Regions from separate parts of the Rhizobium sp. R339 genome, predicted to be linked through region 1. Evidence: predicted binding sites of a transcription regulator. Region 1 holds the regulator's gene; each other region holds the start of a gene.
The links. Region 1 encodes HrcA, which represses chaperone genes, less so after heat shock. Its sites were predicted from a motif close to GTTAGCACTCNCNNNNNGNGAGTGCTAAC; they were not measured.

Region 1 (5,652 bases):
CGGCATGCCGGCTGATTTGGCGGAGGCGACCGCCTTGATCGTCGCATTCTCCTCGAAGCTCGTGCCGGTTTCGTCGGGCTCGACGAAATTCAGCTCCGCTGCCGATTTGGCGGTGAAGCCGAGCGGACCGATCAATTCCTGGATCTCGCGGATCTTGCCGGCATTGTGGCTGGCGACGACGATGGTTTTCGTTTCGAGCTTGCGCATTCAGATATCCTGTTCGATGCCCCAGATTTTAGCCTCCGCGCATTCCAGGCTGTTGCCGGCAGGATCACGGAAATAGATCGAGCGGCCGCCGTTCGGCCAATGAACCTCGGATTCGATCGCCACGCCGGCGGCTCTCAACCGTTCGGTCATGGCATCGATATTGCGGCCGGCCACCCTGAAGCAGGCGTGGCCCTGGCCTGATGTGCCGTGCGGCGGCACCTGCAGCGCATCGGGCGCCGGCGGCTTTACCGTTTCTTCGGGATTGAAGATCAGGAGAACGCCCGGTCCACAGCGGAAGAAGACATGCCGGTTGGCCGCACGGGTGATCTTTTCAAGTCCGAGAACGTTCTCGTAGAACGCCTCGGCCTGATCGAGATCGCGCGCGTAGAGCGCCGTTTCCAGCATGCCTTCCAGCATGGGGTTCATCCCGCAATGGCCTGTTTCTGCAGGGCGACGAGTTCGCCGATGCCGTTCTTGGCAAGATGCATCAGCGAGGTGAATTCCTCTTCGCTGAAGGGCGCGCCCTCGGCCGTGCCCTGGATCTCGACGATCCCGCCGGCGCCCGTCATCACGAAATTCGCATCGGTCTCCGCCGAGGAATCTTCGAGGTAATCGAGATCGATCACCGCCTGGCTGGCGAAGACGCCGCAGGAGATAGCGGCGACATGATCCTTCAGGACCCGGTCGACCTTGATCATGTTGCGGCTTTCCATCCATTTCAGGCAGTCGTAAAGCGCGATCCAGCCGCCGGTGATCGAGGCCGTCCGCGTGCCGCCGTCGGCCTGGATGACGTCGCAGTCGAGCGTGATCTGTCTTTCGCCGAGCGCCTGCAGATCGACGACGGCGCGTAGCGAGCGGCCGATCAGCCGCTGGATTTCCTGGGTGCGCCCGCCCTGCTTGCCGGCCGCCGCCTCGCGCTTCATCCGCTCGCCGGTCGCCCGCGGCAGCATGCCGTATTCGGCCGTGACCCAGCCCTTGCCGGTATTGCGCAGCCACGGCGGCGTCTTGTCTTCGAGGCTTGCCGTGCAGAGCACGTGCGTATCGCCGAATTTCACCAGGCAGGAGCCTTCCGCATGCTTGGAAAAGTTGCGCTCGAACGAGACCTTGCGCATCTGGTCGGTTTTTCTGCCTGAAGGCCGCATTCTTATCTCCTGGAGTTGCTGACCGCTTCTACGATTGGCCGCGCCCATTTGCAAATTCCCTTTTGCCACGGGTGCGAGTTTGACTATATTTTCGAGAGCATCATCAGCGTGGGTTCGAGAAGTTCATGGGCATCAGGTCGACGTCGGTTTCGGATGCCGTTGCTGCATTGGACGAGCGCTCCAGGGAAATTTTCCGCCGCATCGTCGAAGGCTATCTGGAAAGCGGCGAGCCGCTCGGTTCGCGCAATCTGTCGCGCCTTCTGCCGATGTCGCTCTCGCCGGCCTCGGTGCGTAACGTCATGAGCGATCTCGAAGAGCTGGGGCTGATCTATTCGCCGCATGTCAGCGCCGGCCGGCTGCCGACCCAGATCGGACTGCGCTTCTTCGTCGACGCCTTCATGCAGGTCGGCGATCTCTCTGCCGAGGACCGCGCCAATATCGACCGCCAGGTGCGGGCCGAAGCCGGCGGCAATCCTCTGGAATCGATGATGAACGAGGCGAGCCGCATGCTGTCGGGCATTTCGCGCGGCGCCGGCCTCGTCATTACCTCGAAAAGCGATCCGGTGCTGAAACATGTCGAGTTCATCCGGCTCGAGCCGACCAAGGCGCTCGCCGTGCTCGTCGGCGACCACGACCAGGTGGAAAACCGCATTATCGAGCTGCCGGCGGGCATCACATCCTCGCAACTGACGGAAGCGGCGAATTTCCTCAATGCCCATATGTCCGGTCAGACCCTGCCGGAGCTGCGCAAGCAATTGAGCCGCCTGAAGGATGATGTCCGTCACGAGCTCGATGCCCTGTCGCGCGATCTCGTCGAGCGTGGCATCGCCGTCTGGTCCGGCAGCCCTGATGAGGGGAAGCCCGCCCAGCTCATCATCCGCGGCCGCGCCAATCTGCTCGAAGGCCTTGCCGGCGCCGAGGATATCGACCGGCTGCGCATGCTGTTCGACGATCTCGAAAAGAAGGACAGCCTGATCGAGCTTCTCAATCTGGCCGAAAGCGGTTCGGGCGTGCGCATCTTCATCGGCTCGGAAAACAAGCTCTTCTCGCTGTCCGGCTCGTCGCTCATCGTCGCCCCCTATCGTGACGAGGACGACCGGATCGTCGGCGCTGTCGGCGTCATCGGCCCGACGCGGCTCAATTATTCCCGGATCGTGCCGATGGTGGATTACACCGCCCAGCTCGTCTCCCGCCTTTCGCGCAATCCGCTTTGAAGGCGTTTCGAAAGAAGGCGCGGAATTTTCGCTTCTTCGTCACGCAGACTTGATTTTTTCCGGTCAAACCTCGATATCGGGCGCATCTGAAGACACCAACCGGAGACCGTCATGACCGATGAAACGACGAAAAACGGACCTGACGCAACTGCGGCCGATGCCGCAGCCGACGCCGCCGCCTACGTCGAGAACGATACCGTGCAGGAAGAGACCGCCCAGCCAGACCCGCTCGAGCTTCTGAAAGCCGAAAACGGCGAGCTGCGCGACCGCTATCTGCGCCTTGCCGCCGAGATGGACAATCTGCGCCGCCGCACCGAGCGTGAGGTCAAGGACGCCAAGTCCTATTCCGTCGCCGGCTTTGCGCGCGACATGCTCGCCGTTTCCGACAATCTGCGCCGGGCGCTGGATGCCATCTCTCCGGAGGCCAAGGCCACGGCCGATGCCGGCCTGACCACGCTGATCGAGGGTGTGGAGATGACCGAACGCGCCATGCTCTCGGCGCTTGAGCGCCATGGCGTGCGCAAGCTGGAGCCGGTCGGCCAGAAGTTCGATCCCAATTTCCATCAGGCAATGTTCGAAGTGCCGAACCCCGAGGTGCCGAACAACACCGTCGTCCAGGTCGTACAGGCGGGCTTCACCATCGGCGAGCGCGTGCTGCGCCCGGCCATGGTCGGCGTCGCCAAGGGCGGCCCGAAGCCTGTTGAAGCCGAAGCCAATTCCGTTTTCGACGAGAAAGACGCCTGAGTTGCTTTCCTTCCCGTCGATAGGGAAGGAAAGCCGAAAAGTCAGATGCGGGCGAAGCGTTCGATCAGAAGATCGAAGAAGCCGTCCGCATCGACATAGCGCATGACCTTCGCATTGCGTTTGCGCTCGGTTACATGCCACCAGTCGACGACGGTCATGCCGACGGTGAGTTCGGACTGGATCTCGATCTCGACATTGCAGTCCCGGCCCTTGAAAAGCTCCGGCTTCAAGAGGTAGGCGATAACGGTGGGATCATGCAGCGGCCCGCCGTCTGAACCATATTTCTCGATATCGAAGCGTTCGAAGAATTCCAGCATCTCGACCATCGCCTTGGCCGGCGCCGTGCCGATCTCGGCCATGCGCTTCACCCGGTCCTTGCGGGTCAGCAGCTGGTGCGTCACGTCGAGCGGCATCATTACGATCGGAACGCCGGAGCGGAAGACGATGTCGGCCGCCTCCGGATCGACATAGATGTTGAATTCGGCGGCCGGCGTGATGTTGCCGCCTTCGAAGAAGCCGCCGCCCATCATCACCAGCTCGCGGATGCGCGGGATGACGTCGGGAGCCTTCTGGAAGGCTATGCCGATGTTGGTAAGCGGCCCGAGCGTGCAGAGCGTCACCGTGCCTTCCGCCTCGCGGCGCAGGGTCTCGATGATGAAATCGACGGAGTGGCCGGGCTGCAGCGCCATCGTCGGCTCGTCGAGTTCGGGGCCGTCGAGACCGGTCTTGCCGTGCACATGTTCCGCCGTCACCAGCTTGCGGGCGATCGGCGTGTCGGCGCCTGCGAAGACCTTCGTCTCCGGCCGGCCGCAGAGTTCGCAGACGATGCGCGCATTGCGGCTCGTGAGCGGAAGCGGCACGTTGCCGGCGACCGTGGTGATGCCAAGCACCTCCAGCTCATCGGGGCTGCCGAAGGCAAGCATGATGGCGGCTGCATCGTCCTGGCCGGGATCCGTGTCGATGATGATTTTTCTCACGTGTGCCATTCCGATTGTCCCATCCTCGCGGCGCTCTGTTTGTGCATGCACCATTTTCTTCATATCCCGTCACAAATCAGCACATCGCGCGGGCACGTTTTGATGCGAGGCTGCAGGCTCTTTGTCAAGCAAGGAGGAAGCTGCCGCGCCAGCCAAATCGAGGAGGCGACGCCGACATCTCGCCTGCGCCTTGCAGGGCCGGGATCCTGTCCCCATATTAGCGCCATCCGGATGCTGCGTATGAGGTCCGGGATGGTCGCTTGCGTCAAGGACTTGAAAACAGATGAGCCGCATTACCCCTTTCGCCAGCCCGCTGCTTCTGGGCTTCGATGCCATGGAAAAGACGCTGGAGCGCATTTCCAAGGCGAGCGACGGATATCCGCCCTACAATATCGAGCGCATCGCCGCCGATAGCGGCGCGCCGGAGCGCCTGCGCATTACCCTTGCCGTTGCCGGTTTCAGCGAGGAAGAACTCGACATTTCCACCGAGGAGAATCAGCTTGTGATCCGCGGCCGCCAGGCGGAGCAGGGCGAGCGGGACTATCTCTATCGCGGCATCGCCTCCCGTCAGTTCCAGCGCACCTTCGTCCTGGCGGACGGCATGCAGGTTTTGGGCGCCGGCTTGAAGAACGGCTTGCTCTCCGTCGATCTAATTCGTCCGGAACCCGCGCGCATGGTCAAGAAAATTAACATTTCGGTCTCACAGTAGCACAACGGTTTCCAAAAACCGTTGGTCCCTTCTCTCGGAGGAACAGGAATGTTGATGAAAGAAGCCACGTCTCGTCTGACCAAGTCCGAGCTTGCCCATATCGGCAGCGGCGAGGTCGCCTACATAAGAAAGATGCGCACCGAAGAGGTCGCCAAGTGTTTTCCCGAGGCGCCGGACATCGATCCGAACGTCGATCTCTGGGCACTTTTCGGCGCCGACGGCACGCCGATCCTCTTGACGGACAACCGCTCCAGCACCTTCTTCAAGGCTGCCGAGGACGAACTGAAGACGGTCAGCCTGCACTGACCGTCAAAGGGTGCCTAATTTTTGCGACGCTGCCTCAGGGGCCAATCGCCGTTGGTGCTGTGCCTGTAACTGCCCTTTAGCCGCCGACTCTCAGATTTTCCTGAACGTCAGATAGGCCGACGACCGGCCCTCGCGCCGCGCCTTGGCCTCGTAGCGGGTGCTCGGCCAGCCCTCGTAAGGCGTCAGCCAGTCTGCGGTATTTTCAGCCAGCCAGTCGAAGCCGCCGTGGTCGCGGCATTTGAGCAGCGTCCAGTTCACATAGGTATCGATGTCTGAGGCGAAGCAGAACAGGCCGCCGGGCTTCAGCACGCGGTGAAAGCGGTCGAGATTGGTTTTCGAGACGAAGCGCCGTT
Region 2 (5,652 bases), on a different contig from region 1:
TGATGGGCATCATCGCCGCGTACTTTATCGGCGATCCGATCATCGCGACCGGTGTGGGCGTGTCGCTCGCCATCGGCGCGATGTCCTTCACGCGCTGCCTGCATCCGCCGGGAGGCGCGGCGGCGCTGACTGCCGTCCTCGGCGGCCCCGTCGTCGCCGGCTGGGGTTTTCTCTTCCCCTTCGTGCCGGTCGCCCTGAATTCCTGCATTCTCGTTGGCCTCGGCCTGCTGTTCCACAAGCTTTCCCGGCGGAACTATCCGCATGTGGTGCCGAAACCCGCGGAGAATACGCACCAGACAATCGACCTGCCGTCTGCCGTGCGGGTCGGCTTCCGCGAGGAAGATGTCGATGCCGCGCTCGAAGCGCTCGATGAAACCTTCGATATCGATCGCGCCGACTTGAGCCGGCTGCTGCAGCAGGTCGAGCTGCAGGCGGCGATCCGGTCGAATGCGAGGATCAGCTGCGCCGACATCATGTCGCGCGATGTGATCGCCGTCGGCGAAGCCGCGGGACCGGAGGCCGCGCGCCAGCTTCTCCTCAAGCACAATATCCGCACGCTACCGGTGAAAGACCCTGAAGGCCGCCTCATCGGCACCGTCGGCCTGCGGGAATTGTCGACGAGCACCGATACGATCTCGGGCGCAATATCGAGGCCGGCGGTGGCGAGGCCGGCGGATGCGGCCCTGTCGCTGCTGCCCGTGTTGACCGACGGGCGCACGCATGCCGTCATCATTGTCGATGACGATTACCGCATCCTCGGCCTCATATCGCAGACAGATCTCCTGAGCGCCGTGGCGCGGCTGCTGCCGAATGACAGCGCGCCAATCCCGGCCGTGGCCTGATCTCGGAATGATTGGAGAATGAGCCGATGATGATCGAACGCGATCCGAACGGGGATTTCATCCTCGATTCATCCGAGCTCGCGCAGCGGTTCGGCCTGTCGCTGGCCGATCTTCGCCGGCACATGCGCCATGGCTCCCTCGTCAGCTCCGTGGAAATCGGCACTGCGGAACACGAAGGCACGAAGCGGGTGTCGCTGCGCCTCGGCAACAGGCTTTGGCGCGCGGTGCTGAACGACGAGAACGAAGTGCAGCACGAGGAAATGACCGTTCTTCGGGCAAACGCGCCCAGGTGGTCGCGGCGCTGAAATATCGCCGCGGATCCGCTTTAGGCTCAGGCCTTCGATTCGTCGCCTTTCACGGGTTCGAACAGGCCTCGGGCCGCTTCGACCATCGAGCGCAGGTGATTGGGGTCGCGCACGCCCTGCCGGTAGAGCTCGATGATGATGCTCGCCATCCGTCCGGCCTCGTCGCTGTCCTTTGCCACCCGATAATCGGCGCTGATCGTGTCGAAGACGCGCTGGCAGGTTTCGAGGTCGCAGGAATCCAGCGGAACCTGCGACCGGCTTACGATCGTTTGAACCATCTTCATTCCCTCGGAAAAGGCCCGTCCGGCGGTGCGGGCGGGCCGGCGATTGTGTTAGAAATCCATGCCGCCGCCGCCGGGCATGGCGGGAGCGGCGTCCTTCTTGGGCTTCTCGGCGACCATGGCTTCGGTCGTGACAAGAAGGCCGGCGATGGAGGAGGCATCCTGCAGCGCGGTGCGGACGACCTTGGCCGGGTCGATGACGCCTTGCGCGTAGAGGTCGCCATATTCCCCTGTCTGGGCGTTCCAGCCGTAGGAGAACTCGCTCTTCTCGCGCAGCTTGCCGACGATGATGGAGCCTTCCGCTCCGGCATTTTCGGCGATCTGGCGAACCGGCGTTTCGACGGCGCGGCGAACGATGTCGATGCCGACGCGCTGGTCGTCATTGGCGGTCTTGATATTGCCGAGCGCTTTGACGGCGCGCAGAAGCGCCACGCCGCCACCCGGCAGAATGCCTTCCTCGACCGCCGCCCGCGTCGCATGAAGCGCATCGTCGACGCGATCCTTCTTCTCCTTCACTTCGACTTCCGTCGAGCCGCCGACGCGGATGACGGCAACGCCGCCGGCTAGCTTGGCAAGTCGTTCCTGCAGCTTCTCGCGGTCGTAATCGGAGGTGGTTTCTTCGATCTGGGCCTTGATCTGGGCGATGCGGCCCGAGATGTCGGATTTCGAACCGGCGCCATCGACGATGGTCGTGTTTTCCTTCTCGATCGAGATCTTTTTCGCTTTGCCGAGCATGTCGAGCGTCACGCTCTCAAGCTTGATGCCGAGGTCTTCGGAGATGACCGTGCCGGCGGTGAGGATCGCGATGTCTTCCAGCATGGCCTTACGGCGGTCGCCGAAACCAGGCGCCTTGACGGCAGCGATCTTCAGGCCGCCGCGCAGCTTGTTGACGACGAGCGTTGCGAGCGCTTCGCCTTCAACGTCTTCGGCGATGATCAGGAGCGGTTTGGCGGATTGAACAACGGCTTCGAGCACCGGAAGCATCGGCTGCAGGTTCGAAATCTTCTTCTCATGGATGAGGATATAGGGATCTTCGAACTCGGTCCGCATCTTGTCGGCATTGGTGACGAAGTAGGGGCTGAGGTAGCCGCGATCGAACTGCATGCCTTCGACGACTTCGAGCTCGGTTTCGGCGGTCTTGGCTTCTTCGACGGTGATGACGCCGTCATTGCCGACTTTTTCCATGGCCTGAGCAAGATAATGGCCGATGTCGGCGTCGCCATTGGCCGAGATCGTGCCGACCTGGGCGATCTCTGAATTGTTGGAGATCTTGCGGGCGTTGTTCTTCAGTTCCGCGACGATGGCGCTGACAGCAAGGTCGATGCCGCGCTTCAGGTCCATCGGGTTCATGCCGGCAGCAACGGCCTTGGCGCCTTCGCGAACGATCGCCTGGGCAAGAACGGTTGCGGTCGTGGTGCCGTCGCCGGCGATGTCGCTGGTCTTCGAAGCGACTTCGCGGACCATCTGGGCGCCCATATTCTCGAACTTGTCTTCGAGTTCGATTTCCTTGGCGACCGAAACGCCGTCCTTGGTGATGCGCGGCGCGCCGAAGGACTTGTCGATCACGACGTTGCGGCCCTTGGGGCCGAGCGTGACCTTCACCGCATCGGCGAGAATGTCGACGCCGCGCAGCATCTTGTCGCGGGCTTCGGTGCTGAATTTGACTTCTTTAGCAGCCATGTCCTCACTCCTTCATAGGCAGCTAGTTCACTCCGAGCGCAGCCGCCTCAGGCGGCCTGCTTCCCTTCGCTCTGGGCTTCGATGATGCCCATCACGTCGCTTTCCTTCATGATCAGCAGGTCTTCGCCTGCGATTTTGATCTCGGTGCCGGACCATTTGCCGAACAGGATGCGGTCGCCGGCCTTGACGTCGAGCGGCTGGATCTGGCCGGCATCGTTGCGCGCGCCGGGGCCGGCGGCGATGACTTCGCCTTCCTGCGGCTTTTCCTTGGCAGTATCGGGAATGATGATGCCGCCTTTGGTCTTCTCCTCGGAATCGACGCGGCGGACGAGAATGCGATCGTGAAGCGGTCGGAACGACATGCCTTCCTCCATGCACAAACGATGATGACGGTCCCCTGGCCGAACCGGATGATCAGTCCGGCGGGTGCGCCTCGCGTGCGGGCGCGTTTGCGGGAATGATCTGGTTCGACGGCTTTTCGATTTCAAGAGGATGAAGGAAAAATTTAGCACTCTCCGGCGGCGACTGCCAGCCCTCATCGGACCAACGTCCAGGGGAGCAGCGCTTAAGGGAACCGAAGATCAACTCCTGCGTTCGAAATGCAGGCGATGGTCGTCGCGCTCGGGTTTCGAAGGCGCGTTCAAGCGTACCGAGGCTTGAATCCGCACCTTGGCATTCCCAGCTCTTCGGTGATCGAGGCTTGATGAGCTCGGTTGTGTCCCACGTCTTTTTGGAGTGGCTGAAATGGAAGAGAAAACCAATATAATCAAAGACCTCAGTATCGAAGAGCGCGAAGAAGTCTTCGTCGATATCGCCCGCACGCTGGAGGATACGGCGCGTGAGGCGCTGGTCGAAGGCAATAGTCACTTTGCCGCCGTTTCCACCAACATGGCCGAGGCGATCCGCATCAATGCCGACGAACTTGCCCGTGACGATCCTGAAAATGCCGAGCTCGTCTTGCAGCAGGCGACCGCGATGATCCTGCAGTTCGAGGCCGTGCACCCCTATCGCATGGTGAGCATGGCCGTTCATTGATCGCCGGCCGCCTGCCCGGGCGGCCGTCTCCTTCCAAATCAATCGCATCATCCGGAACTCTCGCTGCCCCCGACGGTTATTGGATCGCGGGGCGAGCCTGCGCGCCTTGCATGACGGAAGGAGGACGTGACATGACTTCCAATTCGACCGTGCTGCCCGAAAGCGGCACTGATGATGCGCGCTCAGCGGATACGGCACAGGCCGAGAGCGACCGCAAAAAGGCGCTGGACGCCGCCCTGCGCAACACGAGCTTGCCGGCAGACGCCGACAGCGGCTCAGAAACCCAGAGCCTGAGACTAGCGAAGGAATATCTTCGCCTCGGCGGCAACCGCCGCTCCAAGATCGACGACAACATCACCACCGTCCGCCATTGGAAGGAAGACCCGCCGGAGGCCGAGCGGTTCTGGCAGGAACGGGTCGAGACGCTCTCGAAGGACGAGCGCAAGCAGGTGGAAGATTTTCTGCCGACCATCAATACGCCCTGAAGACCGCCGCCTTCGGGCGGCTCCCTCAACCGCGTTTCAAAGAGGAGGATGAAGAATGCATCGGCTCGACGCGAAAATGCAGACATGCATCGATAATTGCCTGCGCTGCTACAGCGTTTGTCTTCAAACGGCGATGAACCATTGTCTCGAAGCCGGCGGCAGGCATACCGAACCCGCGCATTTCAGATTGATGATGGCTTGCGCCGAAATCTGCCGCACATCGGCGCACTTCATGCTGATCGGCACGGATCATCATAGGCACACATGCCGCGAATGCGCGGAAATCTGCTCGGAATGCGCAGCCGACTGCGAAAGGGTGGGCGACATGCAGGAATGCGTCGATGCCTGCCGAAGCTGCGCCGAAAGCTGCCGCGAAATGGCAGCCTAGCGCCTCGATCCGCTGAACCCCGGAGGAGATCATGGCCATAGACAAGCACGAGCAGATACGCCAGCGCGCCTATGAGATCTGGGAGGCGGAAGGCCGCCCGGAGGGCGCGGACCTGCGCCATTGGTTGCAGGCCTGCGATGAACTGGCCGGCGAAGACGAGCATGAGACGCTGCAGGACCTGATCGACGAAGACGACCGCGACGACGCTGCCCTGCTTCAGGCCGCAGGTGAGAGCGGCGATTTCGACCCGCCGCGAACGGCGCCTGGCCAGTTTGCCGCGGCGCCCGTGCCCGATGTCGAGATCACGACGGGCGCAAAGCCTTCCGCGCGGGAGGTCAGGAAGACCGAAGGGCCTTGATCGCCATGCAGCATCTCGATCACGCCATGCAGATCGCTATGGAGGCTCATAAAGGGCAGGCGGACAAGACCGGCAAACCCTACTTCGAACACTGCCAGCGGGTGGCATTTCTCGTTTCCGGCGATGAAGCGAAAACAGTCGCTTATCTCCACGACGTCGTCGAGAAAGGCAGCGGCTGGACGCTCGATCGGCTGAAGGAAGAAGGCTTCCCACCGGCGATTATCTCCGCCGTCGATGCCTTGACGCAGCGGCCGGACGAGCCGGACGATGACTTCGTC
Region 3 (5,652 bases), on a different contig from region 1:
GGCGGGTAGAGGTTCCCGGGTTTCATTGCGGTGGAAGACGGTCATCGGCTGGCTTCTCTTCATGCAAGGCGCGGCATCCACCATTTCGGCGCCGCCTTTTCCCGTTCGAGATAGGCATTGAGGATCGCCTCGTCGGTTTCGCCGTTCAAGGTGTATTCCTTGGCGTGGATACCGCCGCTGATGTAGAGAAGGTCGAGGCCAAAATTCAAGGCGCCGCGCACATCGGTCGGCATGCCGTCGCCGATCGCGAGCACGCGCTCGGTGGGGAAATCGCCGCGCAGCTCACGGGCAGCCGCCAGCGTCGCCTCGTAGATCGGCCGGTGCGGCTTGCCGGCGATGCGGGTCTTGCCGCCAAGCTGCTCGTAATAGGCGGCCATGGCGCCGGCGCAGGGAATGATGCGGTGGCCGCGCTCGACGACGAGATCGGGATTGGCGCAGATCATCGGCACTTCGCGCGCCTGAAAATCCAGAAGCATGTCGGTGTAATCCTCGGGCTTCTCGGTCTCGTCGTCGAAAAAGCCGGTGCAGACCAGCGATCGCGCCTCGCCCGCCGGCACCCGCTCGACGCCGATGCCTTCGAGAAGCGCCTTGTCGCGCTCGGGGCCGAGCAGGAAGACCGTCTTCGGCCCTTCCGAAATCAGCCCGCGCGTGACGTCGCCCGAGGTGACGATCCTGTCATAGGCGCTGTCGGGCACGCCGATATGGCGCAACTGCTCGACGACCTGCCAGGAAAGGCGCGGCGAATTGGTGATCAGCACGACGGCAAGGCCGCTCTCGCGGGCGGCCTGAAGGGCCGCGGCGGCCTTAGGGAACGGATCGACGCCGTTGTGAACGACGCCCCAGACATCACAGAGCACCACATCATAGCGATCCGTGATCTCGGAGAAGTTTTCTATCCGCCTGGCCATTTCAATTTCCCGATTTGCTTCAGCATCGGTGACATTGCAAAGGCGCAAGGCGATGGCAAGGCATTTTCTTCGCCATTCTGCAACGGGCCGGGTTTCGGCGGCAATCTCCGCAATTCTCCGGCCTCTTCACAATTCCGGCACAAAAATTCGTGATTGCTCTCATTGACTCCTCTTGGAGCCATCCCTAAATGCTCGTCGCTAGCACTCACCGCAAGGGAGTGCTAACATCTATCCATGTGGGCCACTCCGGTCCGCGAATGTCATTCGATCGAGGGATTAGACAATGGCAAGCACCAATTTCCGTCCGCTTCACGACCGCGTCGTTGTTCGTCGCGTCGAGTCCGAAGAGAAGACCAAGGGCGGCATCATCATTCCCGACACCGCCAAGGAAAAGCCGCAGGAAGGCGAAATCGTCGCCGTCGGTTCCGGCGCTCGTGACGAGTCCGGCAAGGTCGTGGCTCTCGACGTCAAGGCTGGCGACCGCGTCCTGTTCGGCAAGTGGTCCGGCACCGAAGTCAAGATCAACGGCGAAGACCTTCTGATCATGAAGGAAGCCGACATCATGGGCATCATCGGCTGATTGGCCGATCCGCTTTCCCGAAATGGCTGACGGGCTTTTTGCCCGAACAAATCGAATTCAGGAGTCACAAACATGGCAGCTAAAGAAATCAAGTTTGGCCGCACCGCGCGCGAAAAGATGCTGCGCGGCGTCGACATTCTCGCCGATGCGGTCAAGGTCACGCTCGGCCCGAAGGGCCGTAACGTCATCATCGACAAGTCCTTCGGCGCGCCGCGCATCACCAAGGACGGCGTTTCGGTCGCCAAGGAAATCGAACTCGAAGACAAGTTCGAGAACATGGGCGCCCAGATGGTCCGCGAAGTTGCTTCGAAGACCAACGACATCGCCGGCGACGGCACCACGACTGCAACCGTTCTTGCCCAGGCGATCGTTCGCGAAGGCGCCAAGGCCGTTGCCGCCGGCATGAACCCGATGGACCTGAAGCGCGGCATCGATCTCGCCGTCGCCGAAGTCGTCAAGGATCTCCAGGCCAAGGCCAAGAAGATCAACACCTCGGAAGAAGTCGCTCAGGTCGGCACGATCTCCGCGAACGGCGAGCGCCAGGTCGGTCTCGACATCGCTGAAGCCATGCAGAAGGTTGGCAACGAAGGCGTCATCACGGTTGAAGAAGCCAAGACCGCCGAAACCGAGCTCGAAGTCGTCGAAGGCATGCAGTTCGACCGCGGCTACCTCAGCCCCTACTTCGTCACCAACCCGGAAAAGATGGTCGCCGACCTCGAGGACGTCTTCATTCTCCTCCACGAGAAGAAGCTCTCGAACCTGCAGTCGATGCTCCCGGTTCTCGAAGCCGTCGTCCAGACCGGCAAGCCGCTCCTCATCATCGCTGAAGACGTCGAAGGCGAAGCTCTTGCAACGCTCGTCGTCAACAAGCTGCGCGGCGGCCTGAAGATCGCTGCCGTCAAGGCTCCTGGCTTCGGCGACCGCCGCAAGGCCATGCTGGAAGACATCGCCATCCTGACGGGCGGCACCGTGATCTCCGAAGACCTCGGCATCAAGCTCGAGAGCGTTACGCTCGACATGCTCGGCCGCGCCAAGAAGGTTTCGATCTCCAAGGAAAACACCACGATCGTCGACGGTTCGGGCGCCAAGTCCGACATCGAAGGCCGTGTTGCCCAGATCAAGGCCCAGATCGAAGAGACCACCTCCGACTACGACCGCGAGAAGCTGCAGGAACGTCTTGCCAAGCTCGCTGGCGGCGTCGCCGTCATCCGCGTCGGCGGCTCGACGGAAGTCGAAGTGAAGGAAAAGAAGGACCGCATCGACGACGCCCTCAACGCGACGCGCGCTGCCGTTCAGGAAGGCATCGTACCGGGCGGCGGCGTTGCCCTGCTGCGTTCCTCCGTCAAGATCACCTCCAAGGGTATTAACGACGACCAGGAAGCCGGCGTCAACATCGTTCGCCGCGCTCTGCAGGCTCCGGCCCGCCAGATCGCTGAGAACGCAGGCGACGAAGCCTCGATCGTTGTCGGCAAGATCCTCGACAAGGATCAGGACAACTGGGGCTACAACGCCCAGACCGGCGAATATGGCGACATGATCGGCATGGGCATCATCGACCCGGTCAAGGTCGTTCGCACCGCCCTGCAGGATGCCGCTTCCGTTGCATCGCTGCTGATCACCACCGAAGCCATGATCGCCGAGCTGCCGAAGAAGGACGCTCCGGCTATGCCGGGCGGCATGGGCGGCATGGGTGGAATGGACATGATGTGATAGGCGAAAGCCATCGCTGATATCCATTCCGGCACATCCGGAATAGGAAGGGCGGCCTTCGGGCCGCCCTTTTCTTTTGCGCCTCATTCCCATGTTCAGGCGATTCGATCCGTTGCGCACCATTTTATGGCGCGAGCTGCCTTTTCTGTCCGGCAAGCTTTCGTGGAGCTTGCGGCGCTGTGTATTTCTCCCGCCGCGGAAATAAGCAGGGGAATGCCCTGTTGCGGCGGGTTTTCGGGTCTGGAAGAGTGTGGAAACGTTTTCAAAGCGCTCAAAGCGGCGTTTTTGGCGCTGTCGCTGGGACGGCAAATCGGAGCTGAGGCAATTAGACAAGCGTCGCCGATCCGAACACCCCTTAAAAAGCCGTTGCCGTTTGTGCAAAAGCCCCTATAAATCCGCGCTGCAATTGACGTGCGCCCGGCGATAATTTTTCGCCAATAGACGAGGCCGGAGCGCAAAAGGCGATACGAGAAGGTTCGGCTTTCGAAGGCTCCGTTTCCGGAGAGCTTCTGACTGTGGCAACGATCGCCGGATGAAGCGCGGGCATCATGCCCGCTGCTGCGTGATTCTGTTTCTTTGTGTTTGCCGAGCGTGCGGCGGAGGAGCCGCATCCGAACTGGGGAACGCCTTGTTTAAGATCGCCAAAGCCAATACAGCCATGCCCCTGATGCCCGGCTCGCTGAACGACAACAATCGCAATCACGAAATGCTGGCGCAGTTTTCCGTTTCCGAAGCCTGGGCCGGAGATTTTTCGACCGGCGTAATCCGTCTCGGTGAATGGAGTTCGATGCTGCACGGTCTCTCCGCACCGGAATGCGGGCTTTTGAACCTCATCCGCTGCTACGACACGAAGGATCGCAGCCACGTGCTGGAACTGTTCGAGCAGGCGGCGACGCGCTGCTCCTCCTTCTGCTTTTCGACGACGATCATCATGCCGAACGGCTTCCGCCAGCCGCTCTTCTGCATGGGCGAGTCGAACGGCCTCGAGGAGAAATACAGCGGCAGCATGGCCGGCGTCTTCATCTTCCCGCGCTTCAAGCTCGAAGGCGCAAACCAGATCACGAGTTGGCGATAGAAGCGGGCGGGTGAAATAACGGTCTTCGCTGAAAGCGGTCCGGCTGCTAAAAAACCGGTCAACTCCTCTTTCGTCATACTCGGGCTTGTCCCGAGTATCTGCCTGGGCTCAATAGGGCAGCATATCCTCGGCGCAAGGCCAAGGGCTGTCACGCAGTTGAGGCCGCTTCCGAGAGCGGCCTTTGCGCAGGGATCGCTACTCCGGCTTGACGGGAATATTGAGCCCCCTGGCGCTCGCCGGACGGGCGATGCAGCGCTCCAGCCAATCCGAGACGGCGGGGAATTTCGCATATTCGAGAACCTCGCGGCCGCCATAGAAGATATCGGCACCGCGAACCCAAGTGAAAGTGGTGATGTCGGCGATCGTATACTGACCGCCCATGATCCACTGGCGGTCCTTCAGCCGGCCTTCGAGCACGCCGAGCAGGCGTTTGGATTCATCGCGATAGCGCTCCACCGGATAAGAATTATTCGCGACCTTGTCGGCGGCGAATTTGTAGAAATGCCCAAACTGGCCGAGCATCGGGCCGATGCCCGCCATCTGGAAAAACACCCACTGAATGCATTCGTAGCGGCCGGCCGCATCCTCAGGGATGAGCTTGCCGGTCTTTTCCGCGAGATAAAGCAGGATGGCGCCGGATTCGAAAAGGCCGATCGGCTTTCCCCCCGGCCCGTTCGGATCGATGATTGCCGGAATGCGGCCGTTCGGATTGAGGGATTCAAATTCCGGCGATTTCTGTTCGTTGGCGGCGAAGGAAATATAATGCGGCTCATAGGCGAGGCCGAGCTCTTCGAGGGCGACGGACACTTTCACCCCGTTCGGCGTCTGCAGCGAATAGAGCTGGATGATGTCGGAATTTTTCGCCGGCCAGCGGCTCGTGATCGGAAATGCGGACAAATCTGCCATAGGAGACTCCATGTTGGGTGCCGACCATAGGAGACGAGGCTCTGGAAAAGCAAGCGAGGGCGTCGTTTCATATTATTGAACGAAGTGTCCCCTTCCGTCTATCTTTGCACAACCAAAGAAAAAGGCGAGATAGGGATATCAGAGATCCACAGCGTGCCCGGGGGCACTAAGATCTCCATAGCCATTCAACGGAGACACCATCCATGTCGAACGCCTTCATCCTGATCGCCCGCATTCTTCTGTCTTTCATGTTCATCCTTTCCGGTTTCATGAAGCTAACCGATCCCGCCGGTACTGCGGGCATGATCGCCGGCGCCGGCCTGCCGGCAGCAACCCTGTTGGCCTATGTCGCAGGCCTTTTCGAACTGCTCGCCGGCCTTGCGGTTCTTACTGGCTTCCAGGTCCGCATCGCCGGCTGGCTGCTCGCCGCATTCTGTGTCTTCACGGGCGTTGCCTTCCACCTGCCCTACGCA

Region 2: ATY76_RS15605 (co-chaperone GroES) is a predicted target of HrcA. The motif match lies at 3,613-3,641, and genes of this name have one in related genera.
Region 3: groES (co-chaperone GroES) is a predicted target of HrcA. The motif match lies at 1,106-1,134, and genes of this name have one in related genera.

Annotation. Positions count from the first base shown of each region.
Region 1 covers NZ_LOKV01000023.1:320,291-325,942, forward strand. The annotation lists gene rdgB (RdgB/HAM1 family non-canonical purine NTP pyrophosphatase) at 1-207, opposite strand, end outside; gene ATY76_RS20835 (VOC family protein) at 208-633, opposite strand; gene rph (ribonuclease PH) at 630-1,349, opposite strand; gene hrcA (heat-inducible transcriptional repressor HrcA) at 1,475-2,563, shown strand; gene grpE (nucleotide exchange factor GrpE) at 2,675-3,307, shown strand; gene ATY76_RS20855 (nucleoside hydrolase) at 3,349-4,293, opposite strand; gene ATY76_RS20860 (Hsp20 family protein) at 4,568-4,993, shown strand; gene ATY76_RS20865 (DUF1150 family protein) at 5,042-5,299, shown strand; gene ATY76_RS20870 (tRNA (guanosine(46)-N(7))-methyltransferase TrmB) at 5,390-5,652, opposite strand, start outside.
Region 2 covers NZ_LOKV01000012.1:292,618-298,269, forward strand. The annotation lists gene ATY76_RS15585 (HPP family protein) at 1-842, shown strand, start outside; gene ATY76_RS15590 (DUF6522 family protein) at 869-1,147, shown strand; gene ATY76_RS15595 (hypothetical protein) at 1,174-1,425, opposite strand; gene groL (chaperonin GroEL) at 1,480-3,108, opposite strand; gene ATY76_RS15605 (co-chaperone GroES) at 3,156-3,470, opposite strand; gene ATY76_RS15610 (hypothetical protein) at 3,853-4,143, shown strand; gene ATY76_RS15615 (hypothetical protein) at 4,275-4,628, shown strand; gene ATY76_RS15620 (four-helix bundle copper-binding protein) at 4,684-5,016, shown strand; gene ATY76_RS15625 (DUF2934 domain-containing protein) at 5,048-5,374, shown strand; gene ATY76_RS15630 (HD domain-containing protein) at 5,380-5,652, shown strand, end outside.
Region 3 covers NZ_LOKV01000028.1:229,489-235,140, forward strand. The annotation lists gene ATY76_RS31560 (bifunctional riboflavin kinase/FAD synthetase) at 1-45, opposite strand, end outside; gene ATY76_RS31565 (TIGR01459 family HAD-type hydrolase) at 60-908, opposite strand; gene groES (co-chaperone GroES) at 1,192-1,488, shown strand; gene groL (chaperonin GroEL) at 1,561-3,198, shown strand; gene ATY76_RS31580 (hypothetical protein) at 3,827-4,273, shown strand; gene ATY76_RS31585 (glutathione binding-like protein) at 4,469-5,179, opposite strand; gene ATY76_RS31590 (DoxX family protein) at 5,383-5,652, shown strand, end outside.